DNA from 4 places in the Mucilaginibacter rubeus genome. Region 1 is predicted to be linked to each of the others. Evidence: riboswitches for the same ligand, from Rfam matches in the RefSeq annotation. Region 1 holds a riboswitch; each other region holds the start of a gene.
What was found. Region 1 has a riboswitch for S-adenosylmethionine ahead of DEO27_RS11710 (peroxiredoxin family protein). Riboswitches for the same ligand answer to the same signal wherever they lie in the genome.
Positions count from the first base shown of each region.

Region 2: it holds a riboswitch for S-adenosylmethionine, as region 1 does, so the genes downstream of both, DEO27_RS02395 (TlpA family protein disulfide reductase) here and DEO27_RS11710 (peroxiredoxin family protein) in region 1, are expected to answer to the same signal.
Region 3: it holds a riboswitch for S-adenosylmethionine, as region 1 does, so the genes downstream of both, DEO27_RS00930 (transmembrane 220 family protein) here and DEO27_RS11710 (peroxiredoxin family protein) in region 1, are expected to answer to the same signal.
Region 4: it holds a riboswitch for S-adenosylmethionine, as region 1 does, so the genes downstream of both, metH (methionine synthase) here and DEO27_RS11710 (peroxiredoxin family protein) in region 1, are expected to answer to the same signal.

Region 1 covers NZ_CP043450.1:2,919,051-2,923,266, reverse strand. The annotation lists gene DEO27_RS11720 (family 2A encapsulin nanocompartment shell protein) at 1-410, opposite strand, end outside; SAM riboswitch class I at 556-678, shown strand; gene DEO27_RS11715 (protein-disulfide reductase DsbD domain-containing protein) at 775-1,221, shown strand; SAM riboswitch class I at 1,657-1,769, shown strand; gene DEO27_RS11710 (peroxiredoxin family protein) at 1,980-3,293, shown strand; gene DEO27_RS11705 (peroxiredoxin family protein) at 3,323-4,216, shown strand, end outside.
Region 2 covers NZ_CP043450.1:586,690-590,905, reverse strand. The annotation lists gene DEO27_RS02400 (SusC/RagA family TonB-linked outer membrane protein) at 1-681, opposite strand, end outside; gene DEO27_RS02395 (TlpA family protein disulfide reductase) at 1,051-1,617, opposite strand; SAM riboswitch class I at 1,729-1,842, opposite strand; gene DEO27_RS02390 (isocitrate lyase/phosphoenolpyruvate mutase family protein) at 2,182-2,958, opposite strand; gene DEO27_RS02385 (YybH family protein) at 3,099-3,479, opposite strand; gene DEO27_RS02380 (helix-turn-helix domain-containing protein) at 3,551-4,216, opposite strand, start outside.
Region 3 covers NZ_CP043450.1:218,617-222,832, reverse strand. The annotation lists gene DEO27_RS00940 (peptidase) at 1-503, shown strand, start outside; gene DEO27_RS00935 (transglutaminase-like domain-containing protein) at 508-1,356, shown strand; gene DEO27_RS00930 (transmembrane 220 family protein) at 1,722-2,123, opposite strand; SAM riboswitch class I at 2,429-2,543, opposite strand; gene DEO27_RS00925 (SDR family oxidoreductase) at 3,002-3,763, shown strand; gene DEO27_RS00920 (DUF72 domain-containing protein) at 3,926-4,216, shown strand, end outside.
Region 4 covers NZ_CP043450.1:6,093,236-6,097,451, forward strand. The annotation lists gene DEO27_RS24330 (hypothetical protein) at 1-560, shown strand, start outside; gene DEO27_RS24335 (Bax inhibitor-1/YccA family protein) at 663-1,397, shown strand; SAM riboswitch class I at 1,532-1,641, shown strand; gene metH (methionine synthase) at 1,837-4,216, shown strand, end outside.

The DNA of each region.
Region 1 (4,216 bases):
GGATTGTTGATCAGCTCGCTTTCCTGGCGTTCTTTAACAATCTCGATAGTAAGGCGTAACTGCTCGCTGATCTGGTTATAGGGTTTACTGTACAAATCAGATACCCTGGTATGCACATCTAATACTGTATTTACTGCGCTCAGGTTATACTCCCGCGGGTTTTCTTCATAATCAACATAGGTAGATGGCAGCTCACGCTCATCACGGTTAGAGCAATCAACTTCTACATTATTAGCATCAACAACTTTGTTTAAACGATAAACGCCTGATTCAACAGGGATCCAGTTTAATAAATGTGTTAACCAGCGAGGGGTAATGGTTGATAACTGCGGAACGGTACGGGTGGCTACTGCTAACTGTCTGGCGGCTACGTCGCCGAGAGCGGTTTGTTTTTGTTTTTGATCGGGCATTTTTTAATAAATGAAATAAGTGTTTAAAGCTGATTTGGTGGTGCTTTCAATGTTTAACACCTGCTTTGCAATGATATAAAATAAATTATATAAAATCTATAGGAATTATAGATTTTATTGTATGTTTGCATCATCAGTTCTTTAACACTTATCCAGAAAAGACGGAGGGAAAGGCCCCATGAAGTCTTGGCAACCTGTACAATACCTTATATTGTAATATTGTAAAAGGTGCTAATTCCTGCTCCCGGCAAGGGGAGAAAGATAAGATGCTACAGGTTTATACAAATATCTCCACAGCTCTTTTCCTGGTAAGTTTACTGAACCCCAAAAAAGAAGAGAATAAACCACATCATCACTATACCGAATGAAGAAATTCATACTTACCGCTTTAACTTCTGTTATTGGCACTGTGGCTTACTCGCAGATACTTGCTCCGGTAAAATGGTCGTACGCGGCAAAAAAGATTGACAAAGAGCAAGCCATCGTTTTTATAAAGGCCGATATTGAAAAAGGCTGGCATATCTATTCGCAGCGTGTTGCTGATGGCGGCCCGGTAAAAACTTCGTTTACGTTTGATAAAAGCGATGACTATACATTGAGCGGAAACACTTCAGAACCTAAGGCTGTCAGTAAGTATGAAAAGGCGTTCAGTATGAATGTGCAGTACTTTGAGCAATCGGTAATTTTTCAGCAAAAAATAAAACTTAAAAACGGGCAAACTTCGGTTAAAGGCACACTAAATTATATGGTGTGCAGCGACAAGCAATGCCTGCCTCCTGAGGATGTAGAATTCAGCGTCCCTGTAAAATAAATAGCACATAATAATAGTGTTTAACAGATCAATAGCCACCAACTGAACTGTTAAACGGATGTTGAAGCGGTACAAAAACCGCTTTAAAAACTAATACCATGAAACCGAAAACGAATATTATCACTAACGCCTTTAAACAGAATGGTGGCGCCCTTTTCTGTTGTTACCAGTATTGTTAATTAGCGCAGTTTGTGTCACGGAAAATTGATCCTGAAATAAGATCAACATCCTGGCTGTACTAAGTGCGTTGCTTTGCTATGGTGGTAAAACAGGCGTGTGCTGTACAGACCAGGATGTTTATTGTTTACAATATAAGATTTTAATGAAATTCAATTCTAAATAAAAAATATTCTACTAAATCTATAGATTTTATTGTATTTATCATATTTATTACTATCTTTACAGCATTCTAATTAACCCCACCATTAATTAGTTGATTTATAAAGAATAAGGGAGAGGAAGTCTCGATGATCTTATAGCAACTTTTCAGCAATGAAATAAGTGCTCAAACTTTTTTGCAGGGCGATGTTGCTGTGCAAATATAAATTAACTAAACACCATGAACACTAAACATGACTATCCGCAGCAGCAGGCAATTGCCATAAGGCGATGTTGTTGTTTTGCACAGCGCCTTTTCTGGTTTTAACAACCGGTTCCTGAAATTTTATTGCTCCATTTTTTAGGGCCTCACAGGGTCACGTGGCATTGCTATGTCTAATTTTTAATCAAATCAATAACAATAAACTAAAACTGATAACATGAAAACAACAAATTACTTAACTAAAGCAAAAGTGTTGAGCATCGCGCTTTTGCTCGGTACTGCGGGCGTATCGCATGCCGATCCTAAGCCTAAATTTATTAAAGAAGGCAAATGGCGTGGCGAATTTACCGTAAGCGAATCAAAAGTACCCTTCAATTTTGAGCTGAAAGGAAAAGATGCTGAACATGCGGTATTTACGCTTATCAATGGCTCCCGTCGTGATGATTTTCATGTAAAATCTATCGGCCAGGATTCGGTTTACATCAAAATGAACACCTATGATGCAGCCTTGGTTGCCAAAGTTGAAGACGACGGATCTTTAACCGGCGAGTATCGCAGCCTGGTTCCGGGCTTCAGGGGGAATTCGCTGCCATTTAAAGCAGAATATGGTAAAACTTACCGCTTTGTTGAACCGGGAAAAGACGTTGCCCCTACGGCAGACCTGAGCGGCAAATGGGAAATCAAAACCTACAGCAAAGAAGCCGTTCCTGCATCCATCGCCCTGTTGAAACAAAAAGGTAATAAGCTTACCGGCGTGGTAATGACCGTAGTAGGTGATACGCGCGAGTTGGAAGGCACTGTACAGGGCGATGAATTTGCGTTGAGCGGTTTCACAGGCCCAAGCCCATTCATTATTAAAGGTAAGATCAATGCTGATGGTACATTGAGCGGTGAACAGGGTTTCGGGATCTATAAAAACCTGAAGTTTGACGCCGCCAAAAAAGCCGAAGTTGAATTGCCGGATCCTTATAAATTAACTTTCCTGAAAGAGGGTTATAAAAAGCTTGACTTTTCGTTTCCGGGGATTGATGGTAAACAGGTATCGTTGAGCGATAACAAGTATAAGGGTAAGGTGGTGATCGTGGAGATCATTGGTACCTGGTGCCCCAACTGTACAGATCAAACCGTGTTCCTATCGCCATGGTTTAACAAAAATCATAACCGTGGGGTAGAGGCCATTGCTTTAGGCTTCGAGCAAAAAGATAGCCTGGAATATGCTAAATACACGCTGGGCAAGCTGCGCGATAAATATGCTATTAACTACGATATCGCTTTTGGTGGATTAGCCGATAAGAAGCTGGTATCGCAAAAACTACCTGCATTGAACAAGTTTATCGCTTTCCCCACTACGATCATTATCGACAGAAAAGGTGACGTAAGGGAGATCTATACAGGCTACACCGGCACCGTAACCGGCAAATATCATGAAGATTACGAAAAGAAATTCAACAAGCTTTTAGACGAGCTTATCGCGGAGCCGGCGCCAGAAACTGCTGCCGTTGTTGATCAGCCGGCACGTCAAGGTAAGTAAACAACTATTAACTATCTATAATTTATCAAATGAAAACACTCAATTTAATTACTTCATTCAAATGCCTGACAGTAGGGTTGCTGTTGAGCAGTACAGTGTTTGCGGCCGATAAAAATCCGCCGGTAAAATTTATCAAAGAAGGTGTATGGCGCGGCGTGTTTACTGTAGCCGAAACAAAAGTTCCTTTTAATTTTGAATTGAAAGGTAAGGATGCGGAACATGCTACCTTCACGCTCATCAATGGTACCCGTCGCGATAACTTTCATGTTAAGCAGGTAGGCAAAGATTCGGTATTTATTAAAATGAATACGTATGATGCCGCACTGGTTGCCAAAGTAGAAGATGACGGAACCTTAAGTGGCGAATACCGCAGCCTGGTGCCGGGTTTCAGAGGGAATTCACTACCCTTCACCGCCGAATACGGCAAAAGCTACCGTTTTGTTGAGCCTGGTAAGGATATTGCACCAGCCGCCAACTTAACCGGTAAATGGGAGCTGAAAGTTTACTCGAAAGAGCAGGTACCTAACAAGATAGCTGTCCTGAAACAGACTGGTAATAAATTAACTGGTGTAATTATGCAGGTAACCGGCGACAGCCGCGAGCTGGAGGGTACTGTACAAGGCGATGAATTTGAGCTGAGTGGCTTTACCGGTCCGAGCCCTAAAATTTACAAGGGGAAGATCAATCCGGATGGTACGCTGAGTGGTGAGATAGGCCAAGGCATTTATGATAACACCAAGTTTGATGCCGTAAAAGACGATAAAGCCGAACTACCTGATCCGTACAAATTAACTTACCTGAAAGAAGGTTACAAAAAATTGGATTTCACTTTCCCTGACCTGAACGGTAACCCGGTTTCATTAAGCGATGCCAAGTATAAAGGTAAGGTTACTATCATAGAGATTGTGGGTACCTGGTGCCCT
Region 2 (4,216 bases), 2.3 Mb from region 1:
TGCCGCATTAGGGCCTTTCAGCACGCTTACCGATTCGATATCTTCAGAGTTAAGATCAGAAATAGCATTGGCAAAATCCCTTGAACCATTATTTCCTAAAAACTGGCTGTTGTCAACTATAACACCGTCAACCACAAATAAGGGCTGGTTATTACCCGAGATAGAAGTTTCTCCACGGATAACGATACGGGACGAACCCATATCACCCTGGCTGTTGGTAACCTGTACACCGGCAATTTTACCCGCCAGCGCGTTTACAAAGTTTGTTTCCTTGGCTTCTGAGATATCTTTCGATTTTAAACCCTGCACTGCATAACCCAATGATTTTTTATCTTTTGAGATATTGAGGGCCGTTATAACTACCTCATTAAGCGAGTTTGGCGCTTCAACCAAAACTATATTCAAGGTTGATGAACCTGTAACCGTAACGTCCTGGCTGGTAAAGCCTATATAGCTAACCCGCAGTACATCGTTTACTTTGGCGTTAATGGTAAACTTACCGTCAACATTGGTTTGTGCGCCCGTTGTAGTGCCTTTAACTGATATGCTTACACCGGGCAACGGCAGCCCATCGGACTTGGCGGTTACCACACCGCTTATTTTAACGGATTGCCCCGCAACCGTCTGGACGAGAATGAAAGGCAATAAAATTGCCAGAAATAGCTTGTAAATTTTTAACATGATTTAATAATTGAGAATTAATTTTTTGATGTCTTTACCGGTACAAAAAGCATGGCTATCGCGTTAGCAGGCATAAATTGCCCAACTCATAACCTGTTATAACAGTAAAGAATTGATTAGGGGATGGTATTATTAAGCTACGGCAAGCTGCAGCAAGTCCGTATTTAAATACCATGCATGCTGTAAAGAATTAGCAGCAACAACGCATGCTTTGCATATATGGATAGATGGATTTGCAGGCCGATTGGCTTACCGGGACGAAGGTGTTTTTGTGTAAGGGGTTAGTTTTTGTTTTCATAAAAACGGGTATTAAATAAGTACGGATAGATTCTTTCTTTATCGATAGCCAGCAGGGTGGCCGTCATTCATTTAGTTGATAGATGCTGTTTTGTTGTTCACCAAAGCGTCGACAGCTTTTAGCATGGATGCAAATTCCTGTTTATCGTACAAGCGGGTGAGGTAAACAATTTTCCCATCGCGGTCAATAACTACATTACGCGTGACGCCACTTTTTTTGTTAGCAAACCGTCCGAAGATATCTGCACCGGGATCAAGGGCCAGCGGGTAGCTGATGTTCATGACCTGGTGAAAACCTTTCACTTTTTCAAGCGGTTCATCGCGGTCAACACCTATTAAAACCAGGCCTTTATCTTTATAAGCCTGCCAGATCTCTTTTTCAAGATGAGGCATTTCTTCGCGGCATACGCTGCACCAGCTTGCAGTAAATTGCAGGATAACCACTTTACCGCGTAATTGCTTTAATGATGTTTTAGTGCCATCGGTAAGCACAAGCTCAAAATCAGCCGGGGCGATATCGCCTGTTTTCACGATGTAACCACGATCTGTGTTCGGATCAGCAGCCGCGTTTGTTTGCGCTGAGGCAAATAGCGCTGTTATGGAAAACAGGCAGGTAATAAGTAAAAGTTTAATCTTCATTGCTAAACACTTTAAATTGTGATATCAACTCAGTAATATTTTTTAGCAAGAAAAGTGAAGGGAGAAAAAGAATTGTACTTATAGCCTGAAAATACAAGGCAATAGCTTATTACATTATCTTTTCCACCCCTATTTGGGCAGACAGGAATTAGCACCTTTATAACAGTGGGCTTACAGGTTGCTAAGACATCACAGGGCCTTTCCCTCAGTCTTTCTTGATAATAAAATACTCAAAGAACCGATTTGATGGTGCAAATATATACATATTCTACTAAAACCATAGACTTTATATAATTATTGCAATAAAATGAATTAAACCGGGTAAAAATTGCAGCGCCAATATGCTTCGATAATACCATCTTTAAAGCAAAAAGCGCCTCCATTTTATGGAAACGCATTTTTTATATCGATTGATCAATTCTTTATAAATAAAAAGTCCCTAACGCTCGCCGCAGGGACTTTTAACCTAAACTTATTTGCAGATTAAATCTACATCCACAATAACCCTATGCCTTGCAAAAAGTTTGTTAACTCCTTACAACGTATGGTTGGAATTTGGAGACCTTAATTAAACAGGCTCGCGAAGCTATTTTCGGCGACTATCTTTTCAACTTTGTTTTCCAGCTCCTGGTAAATAATGCTGTTTAAAAAATTACCTGAACTGATCCGTTTTACACCGGCGCTCTGCAGCGCTTTAAAATCAGGCAGGTTAGGCATACACATTACGCTAACGGGGAGGTTGGATAAGGCGGTTATTTTTTCGATATCACTTATTTGTGTGATGCAAGGAAAAAACAAACCATGTACGCCTGTATCCTGGTAAAGTTTAGTGCGGGTGAGGGCACCTTCAAGCGCGTTGGGCAAACCAAGCAAAAATGAATCGCCCCTTACATTTATAAATACCTCCACTCCTGCTTTCGCCAGTAAACCGGTAACCTGTTTAAGTTTTGCGGCAAATTCATTCGCATCAACAATGCTGCGCTGACCGTTGATTACTATCGAATCTTCGATGTTAATACCTGCCACACCAATACTATGCAGACGGATGATATTGTCACTGATCTCTTCAGGCGTGTTACCATAACCCGCTTCAAGATCAACTGATAAAATGGCCGATGCCGATGCTGCTATCCGTTTGATCACAAAAAGATAATCATCAAAACTCATTTCTTCACCATCGGCAAGACCTAATGTAGCTGCAACTGCCGCGCTTGATGTGCCTATGGCCTTAAAATTCAGTTTATCATAAACCTGTGCGCTTTGTACATTCCATACGTTACCAATTTGCAGAAGTTCTGTATTATGATGCAGGGCTAAAAATTCTTTAAATCTGTTTTTCATTTTCTTATTTTTTATTGATGCTCAAAATTAGCCCGCTTGCTTTTCTGAAAATTGTATAAAACGGAACAAATTGAGGTGAAAGGTGAAAGGTGAAAGAACAATGGCCGGATAAACCGGCCATTGTTCTTTCTTAATTTTAATCATGCTACAAGATTAGCTTCGGCTCCGAAAGCGTGATCGATGATAATTTTCCAGCTGCCATCGGGTTGTTGCTTCATAAGTTCGATGCCTTTTGCTGCAACCTGGGTTTTACCTTTGTCTGTAATGCTCCACTCCGATCGGCCTACGGCTACATCGCCCGATTGTAGACAGTAAACGGTTTTAATTTCCATTACGCCCGGAACAGCGCAAATGCTTTTTACTGCTTCTACAAACTGGGACTGCCCTGATACTTCTTTTCTGGGTTCAGGGAAAATGATGCCGTTGGCATCGTACACATTCATAATTACATCTAAGTTTTTGGTGTTAAAAGCTGCCGCCAGTACGGCGTGCACTTCCTGTGGTGTTTTTGCTGTTTTCATTTTGCTGTGTTTTTATTATCAGCAAAACTATATGGCTTTAACAACCCAAAATTGTATAAAACGGAAGCGTATTAACTGCCCGCCAAAATCTGGTTTATTGGCGATGCCTGCGCGGCAAAGGCATTAGGGGTAAGTCCTGTAAAAAGCTTAAACTCCTTTATAAAATGGGCCTGATCAAAATAGCCGGCGCTGTAAGCTACATTGGTCAGCTTTTCTTCGGCAGCGTTTACGAGGTTAAGGCTATGTTGAAAGCGATTTATTTTATAAAATAATTTGGGAGGTATGCCAGTATACTGCGAAAAAAGGGTATTTAAATGCCGTGAAGAAATATTATGCCGGTTGGAAATAGATAGGATATTATCATCGCTGTAGCTCTTTTTAAGATTGCCTATGATGTCACCTATGAATTTGATCTTCGAGTGCTTTTTTTCAGTTACAGATAAACGGCTCCAAAGGTAATCCTCAATCATGGCTACCTTCGCGTTCAGATCGGGAGTCTCCAATAACCTTGAATAAAGCGTTTGCAATTTAGGGCCGAATACCTGCCTGGCATCTACAATTTCATTATTGAACTCGGCTACATTTTCGTCAAAAAAATAAGCGGCCGAATGTGGGTAGAAACGGAAGCCCAGCATGATATTTCTTCCTACCGATTGTATGGCCAGCGGCTTGGTGATCTGCCCCCAAAGCTCAACTGGAGGCGTGGTATAAAATGTATCCCCTTTTTTTGACTTCCA
Region 3 (4,216 bases), 2.7 Mb from region 1:
CTTTTGGCGAGCAGGTGAAACGTGCCGCCCAGGAAGATAAGGAATCGCTTGATGCCTCTGGCTTACGGTTTGACCTGAATACCATCATAGGCGGACAATTACGCGATGACGATGAGCACAAGCTGTTTTTGCTTTATCCCGAAGGTAACTGGGTTGAGTTGGGACAAGGTGCGCCTTATGTGGTTATCGGTAATTCGGGCCATGGCAAGGCTATCCTAAACCGGATTCTTGATGAAAACTCGAGCCTGAAATTGGCGTTGAAAACAGGTTTTCTTTCGTTCGATTCAACAAGGGTAAGCTCAAATAATGTTGATTTCCCTATAGATGTTGCTGTTTATAAAAAGGATAGCTTTAATATTGTTGAGCAACGTTATAACAAGCAAGATCTGGAACACATCTCCACCCAATGGGCCGAAGAACTGAAACTTGCCCTCGACCATATATCGGAAGACTGGATGGACGCGACATTTAACAAATTAGAAGAAATAAAAACAGAAAGCTGATAACATGAAATTCGATGTGTTTTCCCAAATGGAATATGTGGTGCGGTCGCCCGGCACATTGATTTTAAACATACATGCATTACGCAGCCCCAATCAAACCATACTAAGCGAAGAATTTAGCTTAGAGCCGTACATTAAGTTTGAAGAACTGCAAACGCTGCAGGGCGAAAGCCGTTTAGTGCGCTTTGATGTGAGTGCCGATACGCCTGATATTAAAGTCACTTACAAGGCTGTAGTTGATAATTGTTATGAAGTAGCCGATTTCAGTGAGCTACAGGAAACCCACGTTTCGGAATTGCCTTCGCCGGTGTTGCCTTATCTTAACCCGAGCCGCTATTGCCAGTCGGACAAGTTATATCGTCTTGCCCATAATATGTTTGGGCATATAACCAACCCTTTTGAGCAAGTAGTTGAATTAACCAACTGGATCCATAAAAACGTGCAGTACTTAAGTGGTTCAACCAATTCGCAAACATCCGCTTTTGATACGGTAACTGAACAGGCAGGTGTTTGCAGGGACTTCGCGCATTTAGGTATAGCTCTTTGCCGGGCCTTAACTATTCCGGCAAGATATTTTACTGGTTATGCCTATCACCTTAAACCGGCTGATTTTCATGCCTGCTTTGAGGCATACCTTGGTGGAAAATGGATTCTGTTTGATGCTACACGACTGGTACCATTAAACGGCCTGGTCAAAATAGCCACCGGTCATGATGCCGCCGACTCGGCCATAGCCAACATTTTTGGCGACGTTACCTTTACAACCATGCAGGTAAGCTGCGAGCTTGCCGAAGACGGCTTTGAACCATTTTATTATGTTGATGGTGAGTTTAAGGGATTGTCGTATTTGTAAAAGGGAAGCTCTGTAAACCGCCCCTATCTATTTGTCATCCTGAGCGATAGCGAAGGATCTCCTTCAGTAGACAAAGCCGCTGTACAGAGCGAAGAAGATGCTTCGTTCCTCAGCATGACAAAATTTTAAAACAGGTGTCAAAAAATGTCATTTCGATAGAGCAGCGGGTTGGGCTGATGTACGGGCGAAAGAGAAATCTTATACTCAAAGCAAAGCGAAAATGCATGGTGTATAAGATTTCTCCTCACCGGAGCTCAAACCCAACGCTTTTTCGTCGAAATGACATCGCTTATTTATGATCAGCTTTAAAGGATAGATCGTGTAATAGCCTTCAAGGTATTTGAAACAAGCCCCTTGGCAAATCTTTACCTTTTCCCCTTTTTAACCGGCACTTTTTTACGCTCTTTCACCGCGTAAACCCAATTGGCTCCCAGTACCGCTATACATATCACCAATCCAAAAAACTCACGTACTTCTTCAACCCATGGCTTTTCGGCTTTCATGGTTTGTACAAGGCTTTCGGCATGGTGGTATTCAAACCAGTCTACCAGGCCATTATTGTCAAATATTTTATAGATGGCGTAGCCTGTAAAAACAGCGATACCTACCGCGTACCCAATTGGATAAAATTCTTTTTTTGCCGCAAGGTAGCAGAACCAGGCACAATACAAATAAATAGGCATCCAAAGGTATGGGTCGGGATCATTATACTGTAAACCCGCGAAGATGATAAAAAGTACAATCCATACAATGTTGAAGATTTTCATAAGTAAAAAGCAATTGCAATAATTTATACTGGTTTTGGCGCCTAATATGCAGGTTAAGCAATGCTAAATATAGAAATTTAGTTTGCACTTTTTAAAGGCAAAAAATAGTTTTTATATACTTAAAAAGTGGCAAAAACAGGCAGGAAAATTGATGTATATAAAATGAACCTGATGAAAATTTGATGTCGCGGGCAGATTCGAACTGCCGTTTAGGGTATTGCGGACCCCCACCTATCCTCTCGGTCACGCGACTTGAAAACTATAGAAAAAAATCACTTAATCAGATCGGTTGTGGGGTGTAGATATAATTATCTCTCTCCCGTTTTGCACAGGAGCAGGAATTAGCACCTTTTACATTATGCGGATGTACAGGTTGCTAAGACGTCTTTGGGCCTTTCCCTCAGTCTTTCTTGATAAGTTATAAAAGAACGCTTTGTCGTTGTTGACAGTGCAAATGTAATAATTAATTATATAAATCCTATGGTTTTAGTAGTTTAATTTCATTTATATTTGTTTTATATTGATTTTGAGGGAGATAAATTCAGGAAGGGAGTGATTGTGATGTCTTTGTTTGAGACAGGATAGCCATTAGACCATAAAAAGGAAGAGCGCGGGCCGTGCGATTCCCTCCCCTGGGAGGGTGTAGGGAGGGGTTCAGCGAGATGCCGGTCATTGCAAAGACGTATAAACCCCTCCCTGCCAATACGCAACCCTAACGCACCCCTCCCGGGGGAGGGAATTTCCGATATCTTCACTTTGTTTTTTGGTACTCCCCACTAAAAAACTTAAATGATCACCATTTAATCTGAAGTAGTCACCATAATTTTATTAGCTAACCATTGCACCTTTGTATTGTTAAAACATTAAAACACACCATAATGAAAGCAAACAAAATAGCATTAATAACCGGCGGTAGCCGAGGCCTGGGCAAAAACGCCGCAAAACACATCGCCCAAAAAGGCATTGACGTTATAGTTACTTACCGCACCAAAAAAGAAGAAGCCGAAGCTGTTGTGGCCGAAATAGAATTGATGGGGCAAAAGGCTGCCGCTTTGCAGCTGGATACCGGTATTGTATCAACATTTGATGCTTTTATTACAACACTAAAATCAACCCTAAATGAAAAATGGGGACGTGATACTTTTGATTTTCTGATCAACAACGCGGGTATTGACGCGGCCTCGCCATTTGCACAAACCACCGAAGAGGATTTTGACAACCTGTTTAATGTGCATTTTAAAGGCGTTTACTTTTTAACCCAGAAAAGCCTGCCTATAATTGCCGATGGCGGCCGCATCATCAATTTTTCGACCGGACTGGCTCGTTTCTCAACTCCCGGCTATGCTGCCTATGCATCCATGAAAGGCGCTATTGAAGTATTTACCAAATACCTTGCAAAAGAACTGGGCGGTCGCGGTATAGCCGCAAACGTTGTGGCTCCGGGTATCATCCAGACCGATTTTACCAAAGCGGCATTTGACTCACACCCCGGTTTGGAAGAAATGATGTCGAAATCAACAGCTTTAGGCAGGGTTGGTCAGCCGGATGATATCGGAGGCGTAGTAGCCTTCCTTTGTACAGAAGATGCCCGCTGGATCAACGCTCAGCGTATTGAAGCTTCGGGCGGGATGTTCTTGTAGTTTAGTGAGTGGTTGATTTTTAGGTGAGTGGTTGACTGGGTTGATTAAGTGAGTAGTTACAGGCGGAATGCTTGTTTGCGAGCTTTCAACCTAATCAACTATTCCCCCAATCAACCACTCACCTAATCAACCAAATCACTATCTTTCCCACAAAAAAAGCAAATGGAATTTGGTAGAGTAACAGATGAGGAATTAGTAAGGGTTGATTTTACCCTGCCAGCAGATCCGCAGATTACTGTTGATACGCTTGCAGCCGCCAAAAATGATGTACCTCTGCAGGTACATGTTGGCTGTGCTAAATGGGGACGCAAGGAATGGATCGGCAAGATCTATCCGCCAAAAACCAAAGACGCCAATTTCCTGGACGAATATGTTAAGCACTTTGATTGCATAGAGCTTAACGCTACCTTCTACCAGGTTTACGGCACCGACACTATTGCTAAATGGAAAACC
Region 4 (4,216 bases), 3.2 Mb from region 1:
ATATTGAACCATATTACCGCTGGAGAGATGATTACGTAGCATCGGAAGATGAGTTTTCACCTTTTTACGCAACCGAATACAGCGAGTTTGAATTTGATAAGCAGGTGTATAATTACCTGCTGCACCCGCAATGGGATTCGTTCGGCTCCAATACACTTTACCTTAAGGTGCTTTTTGCCGACTATGATAAAGGCTACACCATCATTGAATTAATTGGCGAATGGAATGACGCTATCAACAACGACATCATGCTGTTAAAGCGCGAACTACTTGACCTCATGATAGATAATGGCATCACGCATTTTATCCTGATAGGTGAAAACGTTTTGAACTTTCACTCAAGTGATGATTGTTATTATGAAGAATGGTTTCAGGATGTAGAGGATGGCTGGATAGCAGGCATCAACTTCCGCGAACATGTGATAGATGAGTTTAAAAATAGCAACATCGACTATTACATTAACTTCGGTGGCGAATTGGATAACCTCGGTTGGCGCACCCTAAAACCCGTACAGGTTTTCAAAAAGGTAGAAGAGCAGCTGATGCGTCGTTTAAACTAACGCTAACACACCTCGCAATGACGAGATGGAAAGGCACACACGCATTCTTCACCTGACATTCACTTTTTATTCATAAATTCGTAGTATAATTTTTAACACAAAATGGAATTTAAAGATCCCGAATACGTTTATAAAAACGTAATACAATTAAACGAACAGGATGCATCACGTAAATTTATAGCAAGTGTATTTTTATGGATGTTTGTTGCCTTAGGTATTTCAAGCGTTTGCGCGTTTGTATTTGCCGGTACACCTCAATTATTAAACCTGCTGTTTGATTTTAACACAGGTCACTCAACCGGGTTGGGCATGATAGTTATGTTTTTGCCTTTGGCATTTGTTTTAATTATGCGCTTTGGCTTAAACCGCTTGTCATATCCTGTACTTGCGCTGTTATTTATTGCATACGCTGCCGCAACAGGAATGAGCCTTTGCTATATCCTTTTGATATACACAGCATCAAAAGTAACATTAGCTTTTGGCGTATCCGCGCTGGTTTTTGGTGTAATGGCTATTGCCGGTTATACTACAAAAACAGACCTGACCAACTTTGGCGGTATCCTGATCATGTTGCTGATTGGCATCATCATCGCCTCTCTGGTAAATATGTTCTTACACAGCGAAGCTTTTGATTACATCATCAGCTATTTTGGTGTAGCAGTGTTTACCGGTTTAACCGCTTACGATGTTCAGAAACTTAAACGCATTGGCGCCGGTATAGAGTACGGCGACGCTTCTGCCAAGAAAATGGCGCTAATGGGTGGGTTGACTCTATATCTTGACTTCATCAACCTTTTCCTTTTCGTTCTTCGCTTATTTGGCGGCAGAAGGCGATAATCAACCCAAAAGAAATTATTCAGAAAGCTGCCTCCGCAAAAGGCAGCTTTTTTTGTTTAACAATGTGGCTTAGTTATGATATATAGCGTTTGTTATACACTTGCAAATGACAACTTTATTGCGCAAATTTGCAGTGCTTATGGAGAAAGACGGAGGGATTAGACCCTGCGATGTCTTAGCAACCTGTGCTTCACAAGGTGCTACATTCTACCAGGCAGCAATTAAGCGCCCGGACAGATAAGCGAAAGTCATAATAACACCCGACTTTTCGAGATAAGCTTTTATTTAGATTTGAGATATTAGATTTGAGATTTGAGATAGTTTTTGCTTTTTCAGATCGTCTGTTTAGTGTCTTTTTATCAGATATATGAGATAAAGATCTGAGTGCTGAATTTTCTCCAGTCTCATATCTCACATCTCATATCTCACATCTCAAAAAATGGACATTAGAAAAGAATTACAGAAACGCATCCTGGTGATTGACGGAGCAATGGGTACCATGATTCAAAGGTACCAGCTCACGGAGAAGGATTTTCGTGGCGAGCGTTTTCGCGATCATAAAAGCGACCTGCAGGGCAATAACGACCTGCTCAATATCACACGCCCAGACATTATTAAGGCTATCCATGCCGAATATTTGGATGCAGGGGCTGATATTATTGAAACCAACACATTCAGCACACAGGTAATTTCCCTTGCCGATTATCACCTGGAAGAATTGGCATACGAATTAAGCTATGAAGGCGCCCGTATTGCACGCGAGGTAGCCGATGAATATACCCAACGCAATCCCGAAAAGCCGCGCTTTGTCGCCGGCGCTATCGGGCCAACAAACCGCACCGCTTCATTGTCGCCTGATGTTAATGACCCGGGCTACCGCGCTGTTACGTTTGATGATCTGGCCGATGCCTACTATGACCAGGTGCGTGGTTTGGTTGACGGCGGCTCGCATTTGCTGCTGGTTGAAACCATCTTTGATACCCTGAATGCCAAGGCTGCCCTGTTCGCCATAAAACGTTATGAGGATGAATGTAAAGCTGCCGGAAAGGATTTCCCTGCTTTCAGGGATTCGGGTGGTATCATGATCTCGGGTACTATTACCGATGCTTCGGGCCGTACCCTTTCGGGGCAAACGGTTGAGGCTTTCTGGAACTCGATAAGTCATGCCAACCTGCTATCGGTAGGTTTAAACTGCGCTTTAGGTGCAAGGGAAATGCGCCCGCACCTTGCCGAACTTTCTGAAAAAGCAGGCGTATATATTTCGGCTTATCCAAACGCAGGCCTACCAAATGAGTTTGGCCAGTACGACGAAACCCCACACGAAACCGCTCACCAGGTTGATGATTTCATTAAAGCCGGGCTGGTAAATATCGTAGGCGGATGTTGCGGTACCACACCCGATCACATCAAATGCATTGCCGATAAAGCTGCATCCTTCCCCCCGCGCCCTATCCCTGAAATTGAGCCGGATATGCGTCTGAGCGGGTTGGAATCGGTTACCATTAAGCCCGAAAGCATTTTCGTAAACGTGGGTGAGCGTACCAATATCACCGGTTCGCCCAAGTTTTCTAAACTGATTTTGGCCGAGGATTATGAGGCAGCGCTATCTGTTGCGCTGCAGCAAGTTGAAGGTGGAGCCCAGGTTATCGACATTAACATGGACGAGGGCATGATCGACTCTGAAGCGGTGATGACAAAGTTCCTGAACCTTGTTGCATCTGAGCCGGACATAGCCAAACTGCCTATCATGATCGATTCATCTAAATGGACAGTGATTGAGGCGGGTTTGAAATGCGTACAGGGTAAGGGTATAGTAAACTCTATCTCCCTTAAGGAAGGCGAAGAAAAGTTTAAAGAGCAAGCCCGCAAAATACTAAGCTATGGTGCAGCTACCGTAGTAATGGCATTTGATGAAGTTGGTCAGGCCGACTCATTAGAACGCCGTATCGAGATCTGTAAAAGATCATACGATATATTGGTGAACGAAGTAGGCTTCCCGCCACAGGATATCATTTTTGACCCCAACATCCTTACCGTAGCTACCGGTTTGGAAGAGCATAATAACTACGCGGTTGATTTTATTGAAGCTACGCGCTGGATAAAACAAAATCTGCCTCACGCCAAGGTGAGCGGTGGGGTAAGTAATATTTCGTTCTCTTTCAGGGGTAACAATACTGTGCGCGAGGCTATGCACTCGGCATTCTTGTATCACGCCATTAAAGCGGGTATGGATATGGGTATTGTTAACGCCGGTATGCTTGAAGTTTACGAGCAAATTCCTAAAAACCTGCTTGAGTTGGTTGAAGATGTACTGCTTAACCGTCGCCAGGATGCTACAGAGCGCCTGGTGGAGTTTGCCGATACCATCAAAAGTAAAGGCAAAGAGATTGTACGTGACGAAGAATGGCGTAAAGGCACCGTTCAGGAGCGCCTGTCGCACTCGTTGGTAAAAGGCATTGTTGAATACCTTGATAACGATGTGGAAGAAGCCCGCCAGGCTTATGCAAGGCCGCTTGAAGTAATTGAAGGCCCGCTGATGGATGGCATGAACGTAGTAGGTGACCTGTTTGGTGCGGGCAAAATGTTCCTGCCGCAGGTAGTTAAATCGGCCCGTGTAATGAAAAAGGCCGTGGCTTACCTGTTGCCCTTCATCGAAGAAGAAAAAAAGAATAACGCAGGTGCCGATCAGCGCTCGAACGCCGGTAAGGTTTTAATGGCCACCGTAAAAGGCGATGTGCATGACATTGGTAAAAATATAGTTGGCGTAGTACTGGCCTGTAACAACTTCGAAGTTATTGACCTTGGAGTAATGGTGCCTG